Regions from separate parts of the Pseudoalteromonas sp. Scap06 genome, predicted to be linked through region 3. Evidence: predicted binding sites of a transcription regulator. Region 3 holds the regulator's gene; each other region holds the start of a gene.
What was found. Region 3 encodes sigma-54, which starts transcription at its own class of promoters, with help from an activator protein. Its sites were predicted from a motif close to GTTGGCACGNNNNTNGNNT; they were not measured.
Positions count from the first base shown of each region.

Region 1: the regulator sigma-54 is predicted to act here: its motif matches at 6,108-6,126, upstream of FLM47_RS18050 (HAD-IIB family hydrolase).
Region 2: the regulator sigma-54 is predicted to act here: its motif matches at 1,802-1,820, upstream of FLM47_RS04110 (P-II family nitrogen regulator).

Region 1 covers NZ_CP041331.1:573,542-581,681, forward strand. Annotated here, with positions in the region: gene FLM47_RS18030 (cytochrome b562) at 1-60, opposite strand, end outside; gene FLM47_RS18035 (ABC transporter substrate-binding protein) at 194-1,273, shown strand; gene FLM47_RS18040 (alpha-amylase family glycosyl hydrolase) at 1,350-3,128, opposite strand; gene FLM47_RS18045 (hypothetical protein) at 3,154-4,374, opposite strand; gene FLM47_RS18050 (HAD-IIB family hydrolase) at 4,367-6,106, opposite strand; gene FLM47_RS18055 (uracil-xanthine permease family protein) at 6,255-7,493, opposite strand; gene upp (uracil phosphoribosyltransferase) at 7,503-8,135, opposite strand.
Region 2 covers NZ_CP041330.1:899,273-907,412, forward strand. Annotated here, with positions in the region: gene FLM47_RS04100 (S10 family peptidase) at 1-525, opposite strand, end outside; gene FLM47_RS04105 (response regulator) at 831-1,613, shown strand; gene FLM47_RS04110 (P-II family nitrogen regulator) at 1,868-2,206, shown strand; gene FLM47_RS04115 (ammonium transporter) at 2,216-3,445, shown strand; gene mrcB (penicillin-binding protein 1B) at 3,586-5,919, shown strand; gene FLM47_RS04125 (TonB-dependent receptor) at 6,162-8,140, shown strand, end outside.
Region 3 covers NZ_CP041330.1:419,511-427,650, forward strand. Annotated here, with positions in the region: gene FLM47_RS01950 (YgiQ family radical SAM protein) at 1-1,555, shown strand, start outside; gene mgtE (magnesium transporter) at 1,628-2,986, opposite strand; gene FLM47_RS01960 (HPr family phosphocarrier protein) at 3,093-3,365, opposite strand; gene rapZ (RNase adapter RapZ) at 3,383-4,225, opposite strand; gene ptsN (PTS IIA-like nitrogen regulatory protein PtsN) at 4,245-4,697, opposite strand; gene hpf (ribosome hibernation promoting factor) at 4,702-4,989, opposite strand; gene FLM47_RS01980 (RNA polymerase factor sigma-54) at 5,016-6,515, opposite strand; gene lptB (LPS export ABC transporter ATP-binding protein) at 6,585-7,310, opposite strand; gene lptA (lipopolysaccharide transport periplasmic protein LptA) at 7,307-7,846, opposite strand; gene lptC (LPS export ABC transporter periplasmic protein LptC) at 7,836-8,140, opposite strand, start outside.

The DNA.
Region 1 (8,140 bases), on a different replicon from region 3:
TTCATTTGCGGCAACTGTTTGACTAAATATTAATACCATTAACAACAAAACTGCTTTCATTAATACACCCTAAAAAATAATTGTTGCATACATGCTAAACTTACTGAGGTATTATATAGCATAACGCCTAGATGTCACCACGGAGTACTTTAGCAAGGATAAATTGAGCTTTAGAAAGTTTATAGAGAAATGTATGTCCTTGTTTAAATTATACCGCCTGCTAACATTTACCTGCCTTCTGTTGGGTAGTTATAGTGCTTATGCCCTAGAAGTCATATTTATTAATCCTGGTTTTTCCGACTCTGAAAATGCACAAAACAAAACCGGAAACTTTTGGTTTGATGTTTCTAAAATAATGCAAAATGCAGCCACTGATTTAGATGTGACATTAACGGTAGAATACGCAAATCGAAATCATATTTTAATGAAAGAGCTTATTCAGCAGGCTATAAATGATAAGCCCGATTATCTGATCCTCGTAAACGAAAAAAATGTTACCAGTAAATACCTCTCTAAAATAGACAGTAAACATGTCCCTATTTACTTTTTATTAAATCGTCCCTCACCTGCATCACTTGACATGTTACGTGAAAATGGCACTAACATAGTCGGTAGTATTACCCCAAATAATCGCGTTGCAGGTAAATCATTGATGCAGCAGCTTTATAAAAAGTTTACCAATAAAACAACAACTAGCGCACATATATTGGCGTTATTAGGCGACTATGCAACGCCTGCTTCTATTATGCGCACACAAGGGTTAATGGATTTTTTAACGCAAACACCGCAAGTCACCTTAACCGCTAAAGAGGTTGCCAATTGGTCTGAACAAGAAGGGTTTACAAAAACCTTAGCGTATATGCAGCAAGCCCCTGAAATTAACATTATTTGGTGTGCGAATGATGCCATTGCTTTTGGCGCAAAAAGGGCATTAAAACAGCTAAACATGCAATCTCAGGTTATTGTGGGCGGTATTAACTGGGAGGTTCCACCAAGTAATAAATCAGCACTTGATGTATCTATTGGAGGTCATGTGTTACTAGGTGCTTATGCCCTAGTTAATTTGTTCGACAACCATACTCAACCAAAACTTAGTCCTTTGCTTCATCGTACAGCTGATATTTTTGACCCGCTTACTGAGGAAAACACTCCCTTATACAAGGCGATAAATACTACTGGCCTTGCAGAAATAAACTTTATACAGTTTAGTAAAACACGCGCTGACTGGTATGAATTTACCATAGAAAATCTACTTTTAGCGCTTGAGCAATAGCACTGTAAAGCCCCTTTACAATGCAGTTATTTTATTTAAAACTCTGAATGTATATTGTCTATTTTATTAATGCTATCTATGCCCTATTAGATAACCAAAGCGTTTGATAGGGTGCTAACTGCATGGTTTGTAGCGCGTCATCGAGTGTTGTTTTAGAAATTAGCTCAACCCATTGCTGAGTGTTTATTAAGTTTAAATCGGCTAAGGTTAAGCTTTGTGGCTGACTGCTAATATTATAAACACAAAAAATACTTTGTTGGCGGTCTATACTTTGTCGCCAAAAACCAAATAACCCCTCGCCTAAGTGCAAAGTAAATTGTGTGGCATTAGGATGGAATGCTGCTTGCCTTTTACGCACAGCTAATAACTGTTTTATTCCCTTGAACACCTGATGATGATGGCTATATTTTTCTTCAATCGCCGCTAATAATTTTGATTCTTGCCAGCGATGACGATTAATTGCACGATTGTGCTGCGAATTTTCAAAGCGCTCATAGTCATTAGTGGTGCCAAGTAAACTGTGTATATATAGCCCTGGAATTCCTTCCATTGCAAACATAATGGCATGAGCACACAAAAAACGCTCAAGGCCATATTTATCTGCGCCGTTATGCGTCCCTTGTAAGGCATCAAACAAGGCAATATTTAGCTCATAGGGGGTATGCGTACCATCGTGACTGGTACGCATTGAAACGCGCCCACCAAACTGCATGGTCGTACTTACTAACGAAGCAACTTCACTCGGTTGTAATAAGCCTTCAATTGGTCTCAAACCAATGCCATCATGCGAGGCTATAAAATTAAAATATGCGGTACCGTTTTGCGCTGGCGGCATGCTCATCATCCAGTGCTTAAGCGCCGTACTATCACCGCTAAGTAAGGTATGCAATAACAACGGCGGCAAGGCAAAGTTATAAATTGCATGGGCTTCGTTGGCATTACCAAAGTAAGATAGGTTTTCTTGATTAGGAATATTGGTTTCGGTAATAATTACCACACTGGGCTCGGCATGCTCAATCAGCGTTCGCAGTAAACGCACCACTTCATGAGTTTGTGGCAAGTTTATACAACTGGTATTAAGTTGCTTCCATAAAAAGGCCACAGCATCCAGACGAAATAAGCGAATACCGTTATCTAAATAGTGGCGAATAATGCTAACAAACTCTTTTAAAACCTCAGGGTTTTCAAAATTAAAATCCACTTGATCATGACTAAATGTACACCACACATGCTTATCACCGCTTGCTGTGGCGACCGTATGTAATAATGGCGAAGTTCGTGGGCGCACGACTTGGCTTAAATCGTCAGTTAAACTGGCTGTTTTAAAATAGTCTTTCCCTGGGTGTGTATCGGTTAAAAAGTTTTCAAACCAAAGACTTCGGCTAGAACAATGATTAATCACTAAATCCGCCATTAACTTTACATCTTTTGCAATCGCGTTAATATCTTGCCAATCGCCCAGCGCTTCATTAACTTGCGCATAGTTCATTACCGCAAACCCTTCATCTGAGCTGTACGGATAAAAAGGTAAAATATGCAGTGCATTAAGCTGGTGATCGCACTGCTCTTTTATAAAGCGATGCAAGGTTTTTAACGGCGCCTCTAGGGGAGTTCCAACTGCTAACTCACTGTCTTCATGATTTATAATAGAATCGCCATAGGCAATTAAAATAATATCTTGTTCATCCCAGCGATTAGTGTGCGGCGTAGGATCTCGAAGTGGGTTATTACTCAATATCAAGGTGATTAATTCTTCAGCCAACTCAGCTACCGGCATAGGTAACTCAACCCCTTGATAAATAGTATGTAAATGTTGTTCGACTCGTTGAAATAACTGTTCCCTAACTATGTTCACAGGCGCCTCGTTTAAGTATACCAATTTAACTGTATTGTTCGTTATCAAGCTCAACGGCTTCTTTTAATCGATCTAGTACATCGGGCATCGCCGAAGCTACACGGTTCCAACTCGGCACAAATGGCGCTTCCATTGGGTTTTCTAAAAAGTGTTGGCCAGCATTCATAATATTTTGTGCAAACATTTCTACCGCTTTTTCTTCTTGGTGAATATCAAGTGTTAAGCCGTTCATTAACGCATCATTATGATAGGTTTCAATAAAGTCTAAACCAATGCGGTAATAAGTCGCTTTTAATGAGCGAATGGTTTCGCTGGTAAAGGTAACCCCCTGGGTCGCTAGCTTTCTAAATAACGCTTTGGTTATATCAATAGACATTTTAGAAAGGCCAGCGGTTTGGTCGTCCAGCGATAATTCTTGGTGTTTATGATCGTAGTTATCGGCAATATCAACTTGGCATAGGCGGTTATGGGAGTAATTACGGTACATCTCGCTTAATACGCCAATTTCTAATCCCCAGTCACTAGGAATACGAATATCGTTTAATACATCGCGTCTAAACGAAAATTCACCGGCTAATGGGTAACGAAACGAGTCCATATACTCAAGGTAGTCTCTGCTGCCTAATATGGTTTTAAACGAGCGTAATAACGGAGTAACCAGTAAACGCGATACTCGACCATTTATTTTTCCATTGGCAGTACGCGGGTAAAAGCCTTTACAAAATTCATAGTTAAATCGAGGATGCGCAACGGGATAAATTAATCGCGCTAATAAGCCTCGGTCATAAGTTAAAATATCGCAATCATGTAGTGCTATTGACTCAACCTCCGCGGTAGCGAGTTTATAGCCCATGCAATACCACACATTACGGCCTTTACCGAGCTCACGTGGCGCCACACCTAAAGCTTGAAGCTCTTTATCGAGCGCCTGCAAACGTGGGCCATCGTTCCACAACACTTTATGGTTTTGATCGAGCGATTTAAAAAAGTTCAATGCATAGCGATACTGGCTTTCGTCGGCTCTGTCTAAGCCTATAGTTATTTGCGATAAATACGGTACTTGTTGCAGCTCTTTGACAATGTTTTGTAAAGCAGGGCCTTCTAACTCACTAAATAATGAAGGCAATATAAGCCCCATTGGTCGCTGTTTACTAAAGCCAAGCAACTCTTTTTCTAAATCGTCTACGGGTCTATTAGCAATGTTATGTAGTGTTGTAATAATGCCATTTTGATAAAAATCAGCCATGTAAACTATACTCCTCAGAACTGGGTAAAATACTGTTAATACAAGGTAGTGCTGTAATTTCTTCAACCCACCCTAGTGGTGCCGGCAATTGAGAATAGCGCGCTTTGTTATAAGTTAATTTAACTGGCTTTTTACTCTCTGGATTGGTAATGATAATGGCGATATCAGCCTCTTCTAGCATTTGCTTATCGTTTTCACTATCCCCTAGCGCAATAATGCTCAGCGCTTTAGTAAACTGCGCGTTAAACTGCTGCACTAACCACTGCTGAGCCATGCTTTTATCGGTATTTTTTCCAATGTGAACAAAGCGCCCGCCTACTTTAACCTCGTAGCCATATACTGATATCGCATTGATAAATTCATTTAGTTGCTGCTCATCGCCATGCCAGTAGAGCGGATCTGAGTATTGACGGGTTTGTGCTTGCGTTGCTTGTAGCTGGTTTAATCCTGTCATTTTCATTACCTGCTCACTGGTCAGCTCACTAAACAAACTATATTGGTCGCCGTAGTCTTTTTTTAAGCGTTTTAAATCAGTCCATAAATTGCTAATGGGTGCAGCAAACGAGTAACACCAGTAGCCTTGGTATTCGCTGCAGCCAATTGGCCTGAGATTAAAGTAATTTTTAGGAATATAAACAGCCGAGCCATTTTCAACAATGAAAGGCTGTGTAATATTAAGCGCTTGTTGCAGTGCCACTACTTCACTAAATGTTTTGCTGGTATTAAATACCACAGGTACACCGCTGTATTGCAGCTCTTGTAATAAGGTATCTACCGCATCGGTGTTGTAATCTCTGTGATTGAGTAATGTGCCATCTAAATCGGTAAAAATGATAGGTTGTATAATACTATCGCTTGTAAGCACCATCGCAGTTACATCTCGATTACTATCGAGCTCTATAAGTGCATTTGCTTTAGCACTAAGGGTGTTGAGGTTTTCACGCGTGATGCGTTCAAAATGAGAAATAAACCACAATAACTGCTCATCAGTCATAGTGCCTGCGCCCTGCCCTTGTTTGGCAATTAACTTGTGTTCTTGCTCTTGGCGCCACGCAAACACATCATCAAAACTCGGGGCTTTGAGCATAATTGTGTAATCGATTTTATCAAAAACGGTTTTATATTCATTGGCTAAACAGCTGTTAATACAGCGACGCCATAACCCTTGTTGATCGTATGATTTTTCTAGCTCGTTAATAGGCTCAACTAAAGTAAAAGGCTGCTGTGGTTCACTGGCTACACACCACCCTTCTAAAATAACAACATCGATCGGCTGACTATTAGTTAACCATTTATTTTTTGCTACGGGTTCATCTTGTTGCTTATCAAAACGCGGCAGCGGTACATTTACTTCAGTATTTAATAAACGGCTAATGGTTTTATCCATCAGCGCAACATCATGTGTACCCGGAACGCCTCTAGTGGCGAATAAACAATGCACATCTTGCGCTAACTGTTGGCGTTTTTGAGTTGATAAATAAAAGTCATCAATAGAAAGCGCAACACAGTTTAGGTGGGTATTTTGGCTAAACCAAGTTACTAAATAATCACCAAGTGTGGTTTTTCCTGAGCCTTGGCAGCCATTAATTGCGACAAATATAGGGGCTGTTTTTTTACTGGTTAGAATGTCCTGCGCAATAGCAGAAAAATACTGCTCGCTAATATACTGATATTTCAACGGCAGTTGGTGTTTTACTAAAAAAGCATTTATATCCACACTCTTGGTCTCCATATAACAATCCCTGAGTCAACTATAGGGTATGACTAAGGAAATGCAGTTACTAGACCAATATTATTTATTGTTACTTTTTAGTAGGTTAAAAAAAAAGCGCATTTAAAATGCGCTTTTTTGGTGCAATATTTTTAACCACAGTGCAAACTTAACTCTGGTTGCTCTGTGCTTTGGGTAATACTAAGTTTAATACTATGCCTAAAATAGCACATAAGCTCACACCTTCTAGGCTGAACTCACTACTACCTATGTACATACCACCAATACCACAAATTAAAATAAGTGCCACAATACTTAAATTACGCGGTTCACTTAAGTCATCGCCCGATTTAACTAAGGTGTTTAAACCAATAACCGCAATAGAGCCAAATAATAAAATCATTATTCCGCCCATTACTGGCACCGGAATGGTTTGCAAACTAGCGCCCATTTTAGCAACAAATGCTAAGCAAATTGCGATAATGGCAGTCCACATCATTACTTTAGGGTTAAAGTTTTTAGTAAGCATTACCGCACCAGTTACCTCTGAGTAAGTGGTGTTCGGTGGGCCGCCAAATAAGGATGCGGCAGAAGTAGCTAAACCATCACCAAATAAGGTGCGATGTAGTCCTGGTTTTTTCAAATAGTCTTTTTTTGTAACTTGGCTAATTGCCATCATGTCGCCAATGTGTTCAATAGCAGGCGCAATTGCCACCGGCACCATAAATAATATGGCTTGCCATTTAAACTCTGGTAACACAAAGTTTGGCACAGCTAACCACTGTGCATTACTTACGGCTTCAAATTGCACTATACCCATAAATAACGATAGCGTGTAACCGGCAACAACACCGGCTAAAATAGGTATTAATTTAAATACCCCTTTACCCCACACGGCAAACACTAAAGTAACGAGCAATGAGAACATAGAGATAATAATAGCGCTGTCGTAGGCAATAATTTGTGTGCCACCATCGCCACTTTTACCCATCGCCATATTAACCGCCGCAGGCGCAAGCGCTAGACCAATCACCATAATGACTGGGCCTACCACAATTGGCGGCAAAATTTTATGCAAGGTTTTTGTGCCTTTAAACTTCACTAATAAACTTAATAGCATATAAGTAAAGCCCGCCGCCATTAACCCCCCCATAGTGGCGGGTATACCCCACATTTGTACTGAGGCAATAATGGGCGCAATAAACGCAAATGACGAAGCTAAAAAAATAGGCACTTGGCCTTTAGTCACAAATTGAAACAACAAAGTACCTAAACCAGCGGTAAACAAGGCTACGCTAGGATCTAGGCCAGTTAATATTGGCACTAGTACCAACGCACCAAATGCAACAAACAGCATTTGGGCACCGGTTAGAATAGTTTTTATAGAAAATGTAGAATTATTTTGCACTGCTAAACCTTAGTAAACCGTACCGAAAATTTTGTCACCTGCATCGCCAAGCCCTGGGATAATGTAACCCTTTTCATTTAAATGGCTATCAACTGAGGCAGTAAAAATCTCAATATCAGGGTGAGCGGCTAATGTTTTTTCAACGCCCTCAGGTGCAGCAACCAGTACGATTACTTTAATTTCTTTACAGCCCGCTTTTTTAAGCATATCAATGGTGGCGATCATAGAGCCACCAGTAGCCAGCATTGGGTCAATCACTAAGCTTAAACGCTCATCAATATTACCCACTAGTTTTTCAAAGTAGGGTACTGGCTCAAGAGTTTCTTCGTTACGCTCTAAACCCACTACACTCACTTTAGCCGCTGGGAGTAACGACATTACGCCGTCCATCATACCAAGGCCCGCACGTAAAATTGGCACCACGGTAATTTTTTTACCCTTAATGTGCTCAACTTTAAGTTTATTACCGTCCCAGCCTGTAATTTCGTTATCTTCTAATTCTAGGTTTTTAGTGGCTTCGTAAGTTAATAATGTGCCCACTTCTGAACACAACTCGCGAAAACTTTTCGTGCTAATTCCATGCGCGCGCATTAAACCTAACTTATGTTGAACAAGGGGATGAGAAATAACGTGAATAGCCATAGTAA
Region 2 (8,140 bases), 480 kb from region 3:
AACGCCAAAAAATAGCTCTTTTTGTTTATCTTTGGGTAAAAGGTTACCGTCTTTATCTTCTACAACACGTGAATAACCTGTATTTACAGGATTTACATAAACGATATCCGCTACATCTAAAACCGAATAAGGGTTATCTTTTACACCATAAGGTTGAATTGGGTAGCCTTCGTCGTCAATTTTTAAAACACGAGGGCCGGTGTAAGCTAAATGCATCCAAACCGATGCTGAGCCTGGGCCACCATTAAATGAAATAAGTAATGGACGCTTTGTTCTGTCATCTACTTTATCGCGGGTGTAGTAAGTGTATTGAAGGGTTGCTATGGCATCTCCCTTGTTATCCCATACCGGTTGTGTGCCTGTTGCTACCGTATAAGAAAATCGTTCGTTATTTATTTTTGCTTTGTGCTGAGTAACTACTTTACTGTCGATATCAATACGGCGTTGATTATCGGCAAACGTTGCACTTGTAAATGTAAGTGCAATTGCGGCAATGGGTAAAAATAGACTTCGACTAAATTTCATAACTAACCCTTTTTATTTTATGTACTGCAGTTATAGCGATATTTGAGTAAAAAACAAAAGTATTGAGACTAGCTGCCGATAATAATCGTTGAGTTTATGTAATTAAGATTAATCTCAACATAGCAAACAGGCGAAATATACTTGATGTGTATGCCATACTGTAAGTTTAAGGCGATTAAAAAATTTAATTATTAATTAAGTTTTTTAAGTTATTGGTCGCTTTAATTGTTTTTAAATGGATGCTTGAGAGTGATTTATTTTTAGGTTTATTACCATAAAGGGTGAACGTAAATGAAAGGGAGTTTATGCAACGGGTTTTAATTGTTGAAGATAATATAAGGGTAAAACAGGTACTCAAACATATTGCTGCTCATTACCTTGATGTGCGGGTTGATTTCGCTCAGTCACTTACTCAATGTAAAAAGTTACTAAATCAAACTAGTTATTCGCTCGCGTTAGTTGATTTATCTGTTGGTGGTCAAATCGATACTGATATAACTCGCTTTACACTGTCGCAAGGTATCCCTACGTTGGTGATGACAACGCAAACAGATGAACATACACGTTTAAAAATGCTGGAATTAGGTATTATCGATTACGTCATTAAAGATAATCGCGACTCTTATCTTTACGCCATAAAATTTGTAGCACAGTTATTGCGTAACCAGGGGCGCAAAGCGCTGGTTGTAGATAATTCCTTATTGAGCAGTAGCTTGGTTAAGCAAATGCTCGAAAAACAATTGTTTGACGTCATTACTGTTGATAATAGTGCGCAAGCTCTTCATATACTTGAGCATGATCAGGCAATCAACTTAGTGATCACTGACCATAACTTATCAGGTATGAATGGTTTTGAATTAATTAGAGCAATTCGAAATATTAAAAGCCGTGAGCAATTGGCCATTATTGGTTTAGCTGATGTATATAGTTATGGCGTTGCTGCACGATTTATTAAATCAGGTGCGAATGACTTTTTAACTAAACCCTTCACCCATGAAGAGTTTCACTTTCGAGTGGTGCAAACTATGGAGTCAATATGGCTAAGTGATGCTCAAAAAACGGCTTTGTCTTTCGATGCGACAGAGTAACTTTAATCTTAAATACATTATCAATGTGTATTTGGGAGTGTAACGGTTAGTTAAAGACGATTATTTGCGTATTTATCGACTCGCACCAATTCTGTATTTTGCTTAAAAAAAGCGCACCTAAATGGTGCGCTTTTTTGTTTTTTATATTATTTAATTTAATAACCCTCTGTTTTTATTTGTAATTTAAAGGTGGCACAAAGGTTGGATTGTATAGAGCAAATACAATAACAAGCTAGTGTCCTAAGGGGGCCTTTGTGAAAATGATCAGTGCAATAATAAAGCCATTCAAACTAGATGATGTGCGTGAAGCACTCGCTGATTTAGGCATCGAAGGAATGACCGTGGTTGACGTTAAGGGGTTTGGACGTCAAAGAGGTCATACAGAGTTATACCGTGGTGCAGAGTACCAAGTTGACTTTATACCTAAAATTAAACTTGAAATTGCCACTCGAAGTGAAAATTGCCAACGCGTTGTAGAAACCATTACCAAAGTTGCTGGAACGGGCAAAATTGGTGACGGCAAAATTTTTGTTTACGACCTAGATCAAATCGTCCGTATTCGTACAGGCGAACTTGATGATGACGCAATTTAAGGGGGCAACATGGAAAATACAATTATAGAGCTGAAGTTTTCGCTCGATACGTTTTACTTTTTAATTTCTGGCATCTTAGTTATGTGGATGGCAGCTGGTTTTGCAATGTTAGAAGCTGGTTTAGTGCGCTCAAAAAATACTACAGAAATCCTAACTAAAAATATCGCACTTTATTCTATCGCTTGTACTATGTTTTTGTTGGTCGGTTACAACATTATGTATGTAGACAACGTTGAAGGCGGAATAATTCCTTCATTTGGTGGCCTAATAGGTAGTCAGGCGGCAGACGCCGATCATTCACTAGAGTCTGATTTTTTCTTCCAAGTAGTATTTGTTGCAACGGCTATGTCTATTGTATCTGGCGCCGTAGCGGAGCGTATGAAGTTATGGGCTTTCTTAGTGTTTACAGTAGTACTTACAGGATTAATTTACCCAATTGAAGGTTACTGGACATGGGGTGGCGGCTTCCTATCTGAATTAGGCTTTGTTGATTTTGCAGGTTCTGCCATTGTCCATGCAACCGGTGCAGCTGCAGCGCTTGCGGGTGTAATTCTACTGGGTGCACGTAAAGGTAAATATGGTAAAAATGGTGAAATTTACCCAATTCCAGGTTCAAACTTGCCACTTGCTACATTGGGTACATTTATTTTATGGATGGGTTGGTTTGGCTTTAACGGTGGATCACAGTTATTAATTTCAGATAAAGAAAATGCAACTGCAGTAGGTCAAATACTACTTAACACCAATGCTGCTGCAGCTATGGGTGCAATTTCAGCCTTGTTCTTATGTAAATTATTATGGGGTAAGGCAGATTTAACCATGGTACTTAATGGCGCACTTGCAGGCTTAGTGGTTATTACTGCAGATCCATTATCACCATCACCATTAATGGCGTGTTTATATGGCCTACTAGGTGGGTCTTTGGTTGTACTAAGCATTGTGGCACTTGATAAAGTGAAAATTGACGACCCTGTAGGTGCCATCTCTGTGCATGGTGTATGTGGCATATTAGGTGTGGTATTAGTGCCGGTTACTAATGCCGAGGCTAACCTTGTGGCACAGTTAATTGGTTTACTATGTATCATTGGCTTTGTGTTTATCGCATCATTCATTGTTTGGGCAGTCTTAAAACAAACTATGGGTATTCGTGTTACCGAAGAGGAAGAGCTAAACGGTATGGATCAACATGATTGTGGTATTGATGCTTACCCAGAATTTGTTTCAGTAAGAAGTAATTAAAAGTAAAAGTATTGTGTGTTCAATCAAAGCCCTACTCAGTTAGGGCTTTTTTGATTTCAGGAAGGGTTAATTTTTCAGGTGTTAGAGTAATGTGATAAGCTCCTCGCGTTAAATCAACCTTTGGAATGTATTACACTTAAATGGCTGAAAAAAAGAAAACACCGACCAGTAAACCCTCGACTAAGCGCGCTACTAAGTCATCTAAAACATCAGCGCGAAAAAGTGCTGCAAAAAAAACCGCAAGCTCGGCTAAACGGCCATTTTTAAAAACGTTGTTTTCTATTTTTTGGAAACTGAGTCTGGCGACTTTCATCGCTGTAGCACTTTACTTTATTTATCTTGATGCAAAAATCACCCGCCAATTTGAAGGCAATAAATGGCAACTTCCAGCCCAAGTGTATGCGCGTTCAATGACGTTTTTTCCTGGGCAGTTTTTATCTGAGCAAGAAGTTTTATGGGAGCTTAAACGTTTAAATTACACGGCAGTTAATCGCTTAAGCCGCACAGGGCAATATATTAAAACAGCTAATAGTATTAAGATTTTTCGTCGTGATTTTGAATTTTATGATGGTTTAGAAAATGCTCACGTAATTGAACTACGTTTCTCTGGAGAAAAGGTTGCCAGTATTAAAGATAAATTCGGTCGTCGCTTAAACACTGCCAGATTAGAGCCTGTACAAATAGCCCGTATAGGTAATGACTCAAAACAAGACCGCGAATTTGTGCCATTAGATAAATTTCCTGACATGCTTAAAAATGCTTTGTTAGTGGTCGAAGACCGCGATTTTTATGATCACCATGGGGTATCGGTATTTTCTATTTTACGGGCTTTATATACCAATATTCGCGCAGGAAGAACCGTGCAAGGGGGCAGCACACTGACGCAACAGCTAGCTAAAAATATTTATCTTACCCGTGAACGTTCATTAGTACGTAAAATCAATGAAGCTTTTATTGCGCTTATTCTTGATTATCGTTATTCAAAAGATCAGATTCTTGAAGCCTATTTAAACGAAGTCTACCTAGGTCAGTCTTATAACCAAGGAGTACATGGGATGGGGCTGGCTGCTGAGTTTTACTTTGCAAAACCCGTTGATGAACTTGAGTACGACCAAATTGCTCTGCTGGTGGCCATGGTTAAAGGCCCTTCTTATTATAACCCTAGACGTTATAAAGAACGTGCTATGGAGCGTCGTGACTTAGTGCTGCGTTTAATGGTCGATAACAAACTTATTTCCACTAAAGAGTATCGAGCCTCATTAAAGCGCGCAATTGATATTGCGCCAATAAAAGCCAGCTTACAAAAGTCTTACCCAGGTTACTTAGAGTTGGTTAATCGCGAGTTGAAACAGCTGCTACCTGATCAAGAAGTATTAGATGCAGGAGTGCGCGTATTTACCTACTTTGACTTGCAAAAACAAACCGCAATGGAAGAATCGATTAAGGCCAGTTTACCTTATTTGGAAAGGCGTCCAAATACCAAAGAATTAGAAGCGGCAATGATCTCCGTTAATGTTGAAAAAGCTGGTGTATCAGCGTTAGTGTCTGGACGTGATGTGCGCTATTCAGGGTTTAACCGGGTGCTTGATACCAAGCGCAATATTGGCTCATTAGTTAAACCGGCAGTGTATTTAAGTGCACTGCAGCTTCCTCATTATAATTTAGCGACATTGCTTGATGATTCACCCGTGCAAGTCACCAACGAAGAGGGAAAAGTATGGCAGCCAGAAAACTTTGATCATCAATACCGAGGCGCCGTGCCTCTTTATAAAGCATTCAGCCACAGCATTAATATTCCGGCAGTTAACTTAGGGCTTGATGTTGGGGTTGATAAAGTTGCTAATACACTCAGAGGACTAGGTGCTAAAGGCCATATTAATGAATACCCGTCGCTGCTATTAGGGGCTATTGAAATGTCGAGTTTTGAAGTGGCCCAGCTTTATACCACTATTGCTGCTGATGGCGAATACAGAGAGCTGACGTCTATCTCGGCATTAACTGACTCTGTTGGTAAAGTACTTTATAAGCATAAAGTGAGTAACGAACAACGCTTTGATAAAGATGCCATGTACATGACCAAATACGCTATGAAGCGAGTAACTAAAGATGGCACCGCTAAGCGCTTAAATTTACATTTTCCGTCGATTCAGTTAGCAGGTAAAACAGGTACCAGTAACGAATTACGCGATAGCTGGTTTGCCGGGTTTGATCAAAATACAGTGACTGTTGCTTGGCTAGGTCGTGACGATAATAAAAGCACTGGTTTGACTGGTAGTGTCGGCGCGCTTGAAACCTATATTCGTTATTTAAAACCGCTAAACCCCCAAGCCATTGCCGATACTCGTCCACCTTCAATTCGGTGGGCATTTGTAAACGAGCAAACGGGGAAGCAAGCACCACCAGGGTGTGGCAAAGTGATTCAATTACCACTTAGGGCCAGTGAGTTTAAACCAAGACCCCAGTGTATTCGCTAGGTAATAAAAATAAAAAAGCCCGAAAGGGCTTTTTTTTATGGATTTCTTTAATAAAGGACTAGTGAAATGTTTTTATTTATTTTTATAGTATAAATATTGTTCACCTGTTGTTAGTTTAAAGGAATGGGTATTTGTTTGTTTTTTGTTAACTTTGTTGTTTTTTTGTTTGCATTTTTGTTTCATAAGCATATTATAAATATGCCTTTAAGGCATATAATTATAATTTCAAACAGGGATAAATAATGAAATCAATATTTAGGAAAAGTATAACGGCAATTGCCGTATCAGCATCCTTAGGCCTAGCATTACCTGCTGTGGCATCTGATGTAATAGGAACTGTAAATAATATTAATGATAATAGTTCTTACACTGTAAAAGTTAAAAACCCTGCAACTGGTTTAGAGCGAACTCTAAGTATTTCTAGTGAAGGTACCTTTCGCTTTGCCTCTCTGCCTACAGGTAGTTACGAGATACAAATATTAAAAGGCGATGCTGTAGTTGCTGAAGACCGCGTTAGAGTCTCTTTAGGTGCCAATTCAAAAGCTAACTTTGACCTAAACAGTTTCGATTCTTCTGGCCCAGAGGTAATTCAAGTTGTTGGTGCTCGTATTTCATCAATAGATCTTTCAACAGCTGATTCGGGCCTAGTTATTACAGATGCTGAAATTGACAGAATGCCAATTAATCGTGATTTAACATCAGTTGCATTATTAGCACCTGGGGCTGTAAAAGGTGATAGCGCATTTGGAAATACAGCGTCATTTGGTGGTTCTTCTGTTGCTGAAAATGCATGTTATATTAACGGGTTAGAAGTTACTAATACTCGCCAAGGCTTAGGGTGTGGCGAAGTCCCGTTTGAATTCTATGACCAATTTCAAGTTAAAACCGGTGGTTATTCAGCCAAGTTTGGCCGAGCTACTGGTGGTACTATTAATACAACTACAAAAGGCGGTACTAACGAGTGGGAATTTTCTGCTGTAGTTCAGTACCAACCTGATTCTTTGCAAGAAGAGGGCAGCATTTCTCGTGGCAATAATGGAGCAGGTCAAATTTTCAGAGATGAAAGCTATGACTCTGATAACAAGACTGACGTTACACTTGCTGTTGGTGGCCCACTTATTGAAGACACACTTTTTTTCTATGGTTTAATAAACCCGCGTGATACTGAGTCGTCTTATACTTGGGGTGGAGATGAATTTTCACCGAACGATCAGTACCGAGAAGAATCTGCATCTGGCGGAGATAATTTATTCTGGGGTGGTAAACTCGATTGGGATATTAATGAAAACCATCGCTTAAGCTATTTTGCTTATTCAAATCGTCGTGATATTGAGCGTTCTGTTTATGATTACAACAACGGTGTTATAGGCGACCGCAAAGATGGTGCATTACTTAAGCGTGGTGGCGAAGCGCAAAGCTTGAGTTACACAGGTGTACTAACTGAAGATTTAGTTGTCACAGCAATGGCTGGTACAATTGAGACTGAGTATGAAACGCAATCAGAAAACTTAATTTGCCCAAGTATTACAGATTCTCGTGGTACTTCTAATCCAATCACTGGTTGTGGTGCTGGTGGTAGCTTTGGTGCAAATAATGATGAAAATACTCAGTACCGCCTTGATATTGAGTATGTTTGGCAAGACCATCAGATTAGCTTTGGTATCGATTATCAAGAGCGTGAATCTGAGCGTGTGAGTCGTCCTATCGGTGGCCACAGTTATGATTACCGTACACTAGCGGCTAACGGCAGTTTTCAAGCTGATAATGGCGCATTAACAAACAATACTGGTAATGTATTGCAATACGTTGAAGATCGAGTATTTGATGGTGGCGGTAGCTTTAAGTCAGAGCTTACGGCTTATTACATAGAAGATAATTGGCAAGTAACAGATGATTTTGCGGTAACTGTTGGCTTACGTATAGATGAGTTTGATAGTTGGGGCACAACAGATAAGCTACTTACAAGCTTCAAAACGGATGTTGCTCCTCGTTTAGGTTTCACGTGGGATCCAACGAGCACTGGCGACACTAAAGTATATGGTACTTATGGACGTTATTACTTACCTGTAGCAAATAACACTATTTTCCGTGCAGCTTCTGGGGTAAGTGATATTACTACTGCTTACACGTATACGGGTGTTGATGCAACGACAGGAGCACCTACAGGTTTGGCTCCTTTGGCAGATACTCTTGGCTCAGGCGGTTTAGCAAACTCACAACA
Region 3 (8,140 bases):
CATGGATACCATACAAGATGTGAGAGGCACGGCGGTTATTCGTAAAGAGCCTTTACCCGGTTGGCGTGGTAGCGATTCAACAGCCATTGATAAAATTGGTAAAATAGACCCTATTCCTAATCCTTATGGGGCGGATGATGCGGGTTGTGCTAAATCAGAATTTAAGCAAGCGGGCATTGATTTAAAAGCCGAAGCTGCAAAACCAATTACCATACAGCCTGCGCGCCCTAAGCCATGGGAAAAAACTTACGTTAAGTTACCCGCTTTTGAGCAGGTCAGTGTTAATAAACCATTGTATGCCCATGCATCGCGTATTTTACACCAAGAAACCAACCCTGGTTGTGCAAGAGCGTTGTTTCAGCGTCATGGCGATCGCTCTATTTGGGTGAATCCGCCAGCCTATCCACTTGAAACCCAAGAAATGGATGATGTGTTTGGTTTACCGTATCAGCGTATTCCGCACCCAAGTTATGGCGACGACAAAATCCCTGCTTACGATATGATTAAAACGTCGGTAAACATAATGCGTGGTTGTTTTGGCGGCTGTTCGTTCTGTTCTATTACTGAGCATGAAGGGCGAATAATTCAAAGCCGATCTCAAGAATCGATTATTGAAGAGATTGAGCAAATTAGAGATAAAGTGCCAGGCTTTACTGGGGTTATTTCTGATTTAGGCGGACCAACCGCAAATATGTACAAACTGCGTTGTACCAGTAAAAAAGCAGAGAGTACCTGTCGCCGCTTGTCGTGTGTGTACCCTGATATTTGTAAGCATATGGATACTGACCATACCCCAACTATCGATTTATATAAAAAGGCGCGTGAGGTTAAAGGGATCAAAAAGATCTTAATTGCTTCAGGCGTGCGTTATGACCTTGCCGTACGTGATCCTCGTTACGTTAAAGAGCTAGTAACTCATCATGTTGGTGGATATTTAAAAATTGCACCAGAGCACACTGAAGATGGCCCATTATCTAAGATGATGAAGCCTGGTATGGGGGCTTACGATGAATTTAAAGCGCTATTTGATAAGTACTCTAAAGAAGCGGGTAAAAAGCAGTATTTAATTCCATACTTTATTTCTGCTCACCCAGGGACTAAAGACGAAGACATGGTTAATATGGCTTTGTGGCTGAAATCGAATGACTTTAAGCTTGATCAGGTGCAAAACTTTTACCCATCACCGATGGCTAATGCGACCACCATTTATCATACTGAAATGAACTCGTTACGTAATATTAAAAATAACACAGAGCAAGTTGCGGTACCAAAAGGGGCGCGCCAGCGTCGTTTGCATAAAGCAATTTTACGTTACCATGATCCTGCCGGTTGGCCGATGATCCGCGAAGCTCTTCGTAACATGGGCAAAGCTAAACTCATTGGTAAAGGTCCAAATTGTTTAGTGCCAGAAGAAGGCAGAGATGAAAGGCAAGCCAAAGGCAGTAAAGGCAGTAAAGGCGGTCGTCCAGCGCTTACTCGTCATACTGGCTTTAGTCAGTTTAAAAAAGCCAACACTAAACCTAAGGTGGGCGGTAATCGCCAGCGCGCAAGGTAAAGTAACTATCGGCTTAAACAAAAACACCGCGTATTGATGCGGTGTTTTTGTTTATAAACGTTTATAAAAAAATTAAATCAATAACCAAGTTGCAGTGCCTAAAAAGGCAAATATACCAACAATATCAGTTACCGTGGTTAGTACCACACTGCCTGCAAGGGCTGGATCTATTTTCATTTTTTTAAGCAATAGTGGGATACTAGCACCCGCAATACCTGCTGCAACTAAATTCATAAACATAGCAAACGCTAAAACACCACCGAGTTTGAAATCCCATTGCCAAAGCGCAACGACACCGGCAATTAGGATAGACCAAACCATACCGTTAATCGCGCCGATAGCGAGTTCTTTTAATAATAAAAAACGTTGGTTAGTTTGGTTGATATGGCCCACCGCGATACCGCGAATAACCAAAGTTAAGGTTTGGCTGCCTGCAACCCCACCCATTGACGGGACAATGCCATTGAGCACAGCAAGAATTGGTAATATAGCTAAGGTGTTTTCAAAAAAGCTCGCCACAATTGCAGCCAGCAATGCAGTTAGTAAGTTTACACCTAGCCAAATTGAGCGCTTTTTAGAGCTTTTTAAGACCGGCGCAAAGGTATCTTCTTCATCATCAAGACCCGCTAAGCTTAATAAGCTATGCTCTGCATCTTCACGGATAACATCAACGATATCATCAATAGTAATACGACCAAGCAAATGCGCGTTGTCATCGACAACTGGTGCCGATATCCAGTTATGCCGTTCAAATAGTTGCGCTACTTCGCTTTCATCCATTGAAATAGGAATAGATTCACACTCTTCATCCATCAAGTCCTGAACAATTTTTTCAGGGGGATTAGTTAATAAAGTGCTCAGCGATAAGGCGCCTAAAAAACAGTTATGTTTATCTACAACGTATAAGTCATCAGTGCCCTCAGGTAGTTCACCACGTAAGCGTATATAGCGCAGTACAACATCTAGAGTCACATCAGGGCGAATAGTTACCGTATCGATATTCATCAAGGCGCCAGCAGAGCGCTCTTGGTAAGATAGTGCTTGTGTTGCGCGCTCTCTATCTTGAATATCCATGGCGCTAACAACGTCTTTATATACGGTGTCTGGTAGGCTACGTAGTACTTCCCCTAAATCATCATGGCCCATGTCTTCTGTTGCAGCAGCAATGTGCTCAGGTGCCATTTGCGCAATAATGCCCAAACGTACGTCTTCAGAGAGCTCTTCAAGTACATCACCCTGCACATCGGGATCAACCAGTTGCCAGAGCATACGACGAATTTTATGGGGAGATGATTCTAAAAGAAGTGCGGTATCACAAGGTGCCGTTTTTGCTAGCATGCGCCTAACTTGAACAAATTGACCACTATTTAGTGACTTAGTCACCTGTTTTAGTTGTTGTAGTGGAATATCTTGTTCTAAAGCTTCAGGCATTGGCGTCCTTAATTAAATTTTATTACACGATGATGGGGTATCGCTTTATCTTACTTTATATCAGTAAACTACCTCAACCACTATTAACCTTAGCTTATGAGCAGGATTACTCTTGCTCATTAAATCGTTGATCAATGAGCTCACCAATTGCATTAAGTGCAGGTTCTGCGTCAGGGCCTTCACATACTACCCTAACTTCTTTGCCTTGACTGCTTTCGAGTAGCATAAGAGCTAGTACACTGTCGCCAGCGGCTTGTTTATCGTCTTGAAATAACGTGATTGAGGCATCAAATTGCACAGAAAGCTGTGCCAGCACAGTAGCCGCTCTGGCATGCAGGCCTAATTTGTTTTTTATTAAAAATGTACTTTCTAACCGCATTAATATTCTCTCAAGCTTTATTCTTGTTCTCGGTGGCGAATTTTCACATTAGGATGACTCATTGCAAAACTTTCACCTATAGTTTGCGCTAAGTAAACCGAGCGATGCTGACCACCGGTACAGCCAATGGCAATGGTTAAATAGCTACGGTTATTTCTTTCTAAATGAGGCAGCCATGTTTGCACGAATGTTTGAATTTGCCATGTAAACTTTTGTACTATGCTGTGACTGGCTAAGTAGTCTTTTACTGGTTGATCTAGCCCTGTAAGCGGCTTAAGTTCAGGCTCCCAATGTGGGTTTGGTAAAAAGCGAGCGTCAAATACATAATCGGCTTCTTTAGGTATACCGTGTTTAAAGCCAAATGACTCAAAGGTAATGATCAGTTGTTTGTCTTTTTTACCGAGTATTTTTTCACGGATAGACTCAGCAAGCTGATGCACACTTAAGCCTGTGGTATCAATCATATAATCGGCACGATTAATGAGTACATCAAGGAGTTGTTTTTCTTTTTTTATTGCTAAATCAAGTGGCAGAGAATCAATAGAAAGAGGATGAAGACGGCGTGTTTCTGAAAAGCGTTTGATTAAGGTTTGATCGTCACTGTCTAAATAAAACACCGTTGGCTTAGTAAAACCAGGCAAATATTCAATGATTTCATTAAACTGTTGTTGTTCTTTAGGTAAGTTACGCACATCAACACTTACAGCTATTTTATTGTAGCTGTCGGAAACACTACGAACAAGAGAAGGTAATAAATTTAAAGGTATATTATCTACACAATAATAACCTAAATCCTCAACAACGCGTAACGCAACAGATTTACCAGAACCTGAGCGACCACTTATAATTATTAATTCCATTTATCACCCTTTATTATTGCTACGGTTGACTTACAATGATCTGGTACAGCTCATTGTCGGATTTTGCCGCCCGTAATTGCTTACAAAATTCTTTATCGTTGAGCTTTTCAGCTATAGTGGCTAAGGTTTTTAAATGCTGCTTATTGTCACCGTCGGGTACAATTAAGGCAACAAAAATGTCGACCGGTCGATTATCTATTGCATCAAAATTAATAGCCGCTTCGCTCACTAATATAAGTGCAAGAGGCTCTTGTACACCACTCATACGACCATGAGGAATTGCAATTCCTCGGCCTATACCTGTGCTCCCTAGTTTTTCTCTTGCTGTTAATGCATTAAGAATATCTTGTTGAGCTAAATAGGGCAGTTTATTGTGAGCCAATTCACTGATAAATTCTAAAATTCTTTTTTTACTATTAAAAAGGACCGCAGCTTTACTGCAGTCCTGACAGATAAGTGAGCTTAGTTTCATAGTGTTAGTGTCGAGCAAGTTTCTCTTTGTGTTTAATTACTTGACGATCTAGCTTGTCAATCAGCGAGTCTATAGCGGCATACATATCTTGGTGTTCAGTAGAAGCAAAAATCTCAGCGCCACTAACATGAACGGTTGCTTCGGCTTTTTGGTTTAGTTTTTCTACATCGAGAATAACGTGCACATTCGTTATGTGATCAGTGTGCCTCTGTAACTTCGAAAATTTACTATTTACGTAGTCTCTAAGCGAGTCGGTAATATCTACATGGCGACCAGTTAAATTCAGTTGCATAAACATTTTCCTCTTTGTTGTACGCCTTAAATCAAACTTTTACGTTGATTTGACGGGGGAATAGCTAGAGATTCGCGATACTTTGCAATAGTTCTCCTTGCTACTTTAATTCCTTGCTCAGCCAATATATCTGCAATTTTGCTATCACTCAATGGTTTAGCTGAGTTTTCTGCAGCGATTAATTTTTTAATTAATGCGCGTATTGCTGTTGAAGAACATTCACCACCATTTTCAGTGCTTACATGGCTGGAAAAGAAATATTTAAGCTCAAAAATACCGCGTGGTGTATGCATGTATTTTTGCGTAGTAACACGTGAAATAGTCGACTCGTGCATTTCTACCATTTCGGCTACGTCATTAAGTACCATAGGCTTCATCGCCTCAGGACCATGTTCAAAAAAGGCCTGTTGTTGCTGCACAATACAGTTGGTTACTTTAAGCAGCGTGTCGTTTCTACTCTCTAAGCTTTTTATAAACCATTTAGCTTCTTGTAAGTGTGAGCGAATGAACTGGCTATCGCCACTTGATTTGACCGTACGAGACATAGCTGCATATTGGCTGTTTACCCTAATTTTAGGCATGCTATCTGGGTTTAGTTCAACCACCCAACGGCCTTTCACTTTTTTAACCGACACATCAGGAATAACGTACTCTGACTCTTCTCTAACGATAGTGTCTGCCGGTTTTGGGCTAAGGGTGTGAATTAACGTCATGACCTCTTTAAGCTCATCTTCTTTGAGCTTAGTTTTCTTCATTAACGTGCGATAATCACGCGCAGCCAATAAATCAATGTGATCAGTTAAGATCATTTTTGTTTCGTTTAAAAAAGGCGTGTCTTGATCAAACTGATTCAATTGAATACACAAACACTCTTGTAAACTACGCGCGGCTATTCCTACCGGATCAAATAGCTGAATACGCTTTAATACCGCTTCTATTTCATCAAGTTCAACTTCATCTTCTATGTCGTTCTCTTGATTAAAGCTCTCTAATATTTCTTCACAGCTAAGAGTTAAAATGCCCGAATCGTCCACGGCTTCTACGATAGCAATCGCGATGGCTTCATCAGTAGGGCTAAACGGTGTCAGTTGCAATTGCCACATTAAATATTCATGTAGCGTTTCAGTTGAAGAGCCTTGATAAATTGATTCATCTTCAGGCATTGGTCCTGATGAAGAGGCAGGTGCTGCGCTCATGTATTCATCCCATGTAACATCCATTGCCATATCATCGCTAATGGTGTCTTTGGTCATGGCTTCGCCGCTATCTTGCTCATATTCGCTAGGTTTTTCATCAGCTGAAGCACTTAGCGTTGATTCTTCGATATCGGCTTTTTGTTCGTTTTTACCCGCAGCATCTTCACTGTAATCTTGTTCTTCAACTTCAAGCAAGGGATTGCTATCGAGCGCTTCTTGAATTTCTTGCTGGAGATCCAATGTACTGAGTTGCAATAAGCGAATTGCTTGTTGCAACTGTGGAGTCATTGTAAGTTGCTGGCCCATGCGCAGCTGTAATGATTGCCTCATTTATCTCTAACAATCCTTTTAAATTAGTATAATTAATATTAGCAGATGCTTAGTGTAATAACACACATATTAGAGCTTGAACTGCTCGCCTAAATAAACATCGCGTACCGTTTTATCGTTTAATACATATTCTGGAGTGCCTGATGCAATTAACTCTCCATGAGAAACTATGTAGGCTTTTTCACAAACATCAAGAGTTTCGCGTACGTTGTGATCTGTGATCAATACGCCAATTCCTCGATTTTTAAGGTGTTCTATAATTTTTTTAATATCTAATACAGAGATAGGATCAACCCCTGCAAAGGGTTCGTCTAATAGTATAAATTTAGGATTTGCTGCTAATGCTCGCGCAATTTCAACACGGCGGCGCTCACCACCTGATAGGGCCATACCTTGGCTGTCACGAATATGTTGAATACTAAATTCATCAAGTAAATTATTTAAGGTATCTTCACGTTGCTGCTTATTAAGCTCTTTGCGTGTTTCTAAAATAGCCATTAAGTTTTGGTAGACCGTCAGCTTTCTAAAAATCGATGATTCTTGTGGTAAATATCCTATCCCTAGGCGAGCTCGGCTGTGCATTGGTAATAAAGTGATATCTTGATCATCGATTGATATTTTGCCTTTATCGCTCGGTACAAGGCCTACAATCATGTAAAAAGTCGTGGTTTTACCTGCGCCATTGGGGCCAAGTAAGCCGACAATGCTGCCAGCTTCAACCTCTAGGCCAACGTTTTTCACCACTTCACGGCCTTTATAGCTTTTCGCTAATAGCTCTGCTTTTAATGTGCTCATGGTTGGCCTTTATCGTCTTCTTTTTTGTTTTCAACAGGGACTAAAATAGTGTGTACACGGTCTGTTGAGTTTTCGTCTTTTTCTGCGCTAATTAACTGCTGCTCTATATCGTAGGTGATACTTTTAGCAGTTATTTTTTGACCTGCTTGAGCAATACTGGCTTCGCCGATTAAGGTTAAAAAACGCTGCGAAACATCGTAACGCACTTCATTCGCACTGGCGCTCATAATGGTGCCATCAGCTTGTGTTTCTTCAAAATAAGCAGGGCTGCCTGTGGCAATTAAAAGTTGCTTATTCTCACCTAAGTCATCACGTTTATGTACTTCTAAACGGTCAGCGTTAATGCGGCGATTACCATGAATAATTTCAACATTTTTCTCAAAAATGCCCACGTTTTCTTTTAATTGACCTTCTTGTCTGTCAGCACTAATTGAAATTTGATTAGCAGCAGGAGCTTCAACGGTTTCCTCTGCATGGCTATGAAATGCAATCAGTAATGAAGGAACAATTAGAATTTTAAATAGGTTATTGGTCATAATATAGGGTTCGCGTATGGTTAATAAGTTTAATCACTTCGGTTTTTAAATCGGCCTCAAGGCCTTTACCTGTGATTTTTAAATTAGGTCCTGTAATAACGACAGGCTGCTCTGACTGCATAGTGAGTAGTTTTATATCTACATTGATGCTATCGGCTGTGATCGTATCGATCATGGCGTTATCGGCTAAATTTAGCGCTTTTACATTGCCCTCTAATACGAGTTGACGATCGTCGTAGAGGGTGGCCTCATCAGCGTTAATACGCCATGTTTGCTGCTCGTTGTATAACGTAA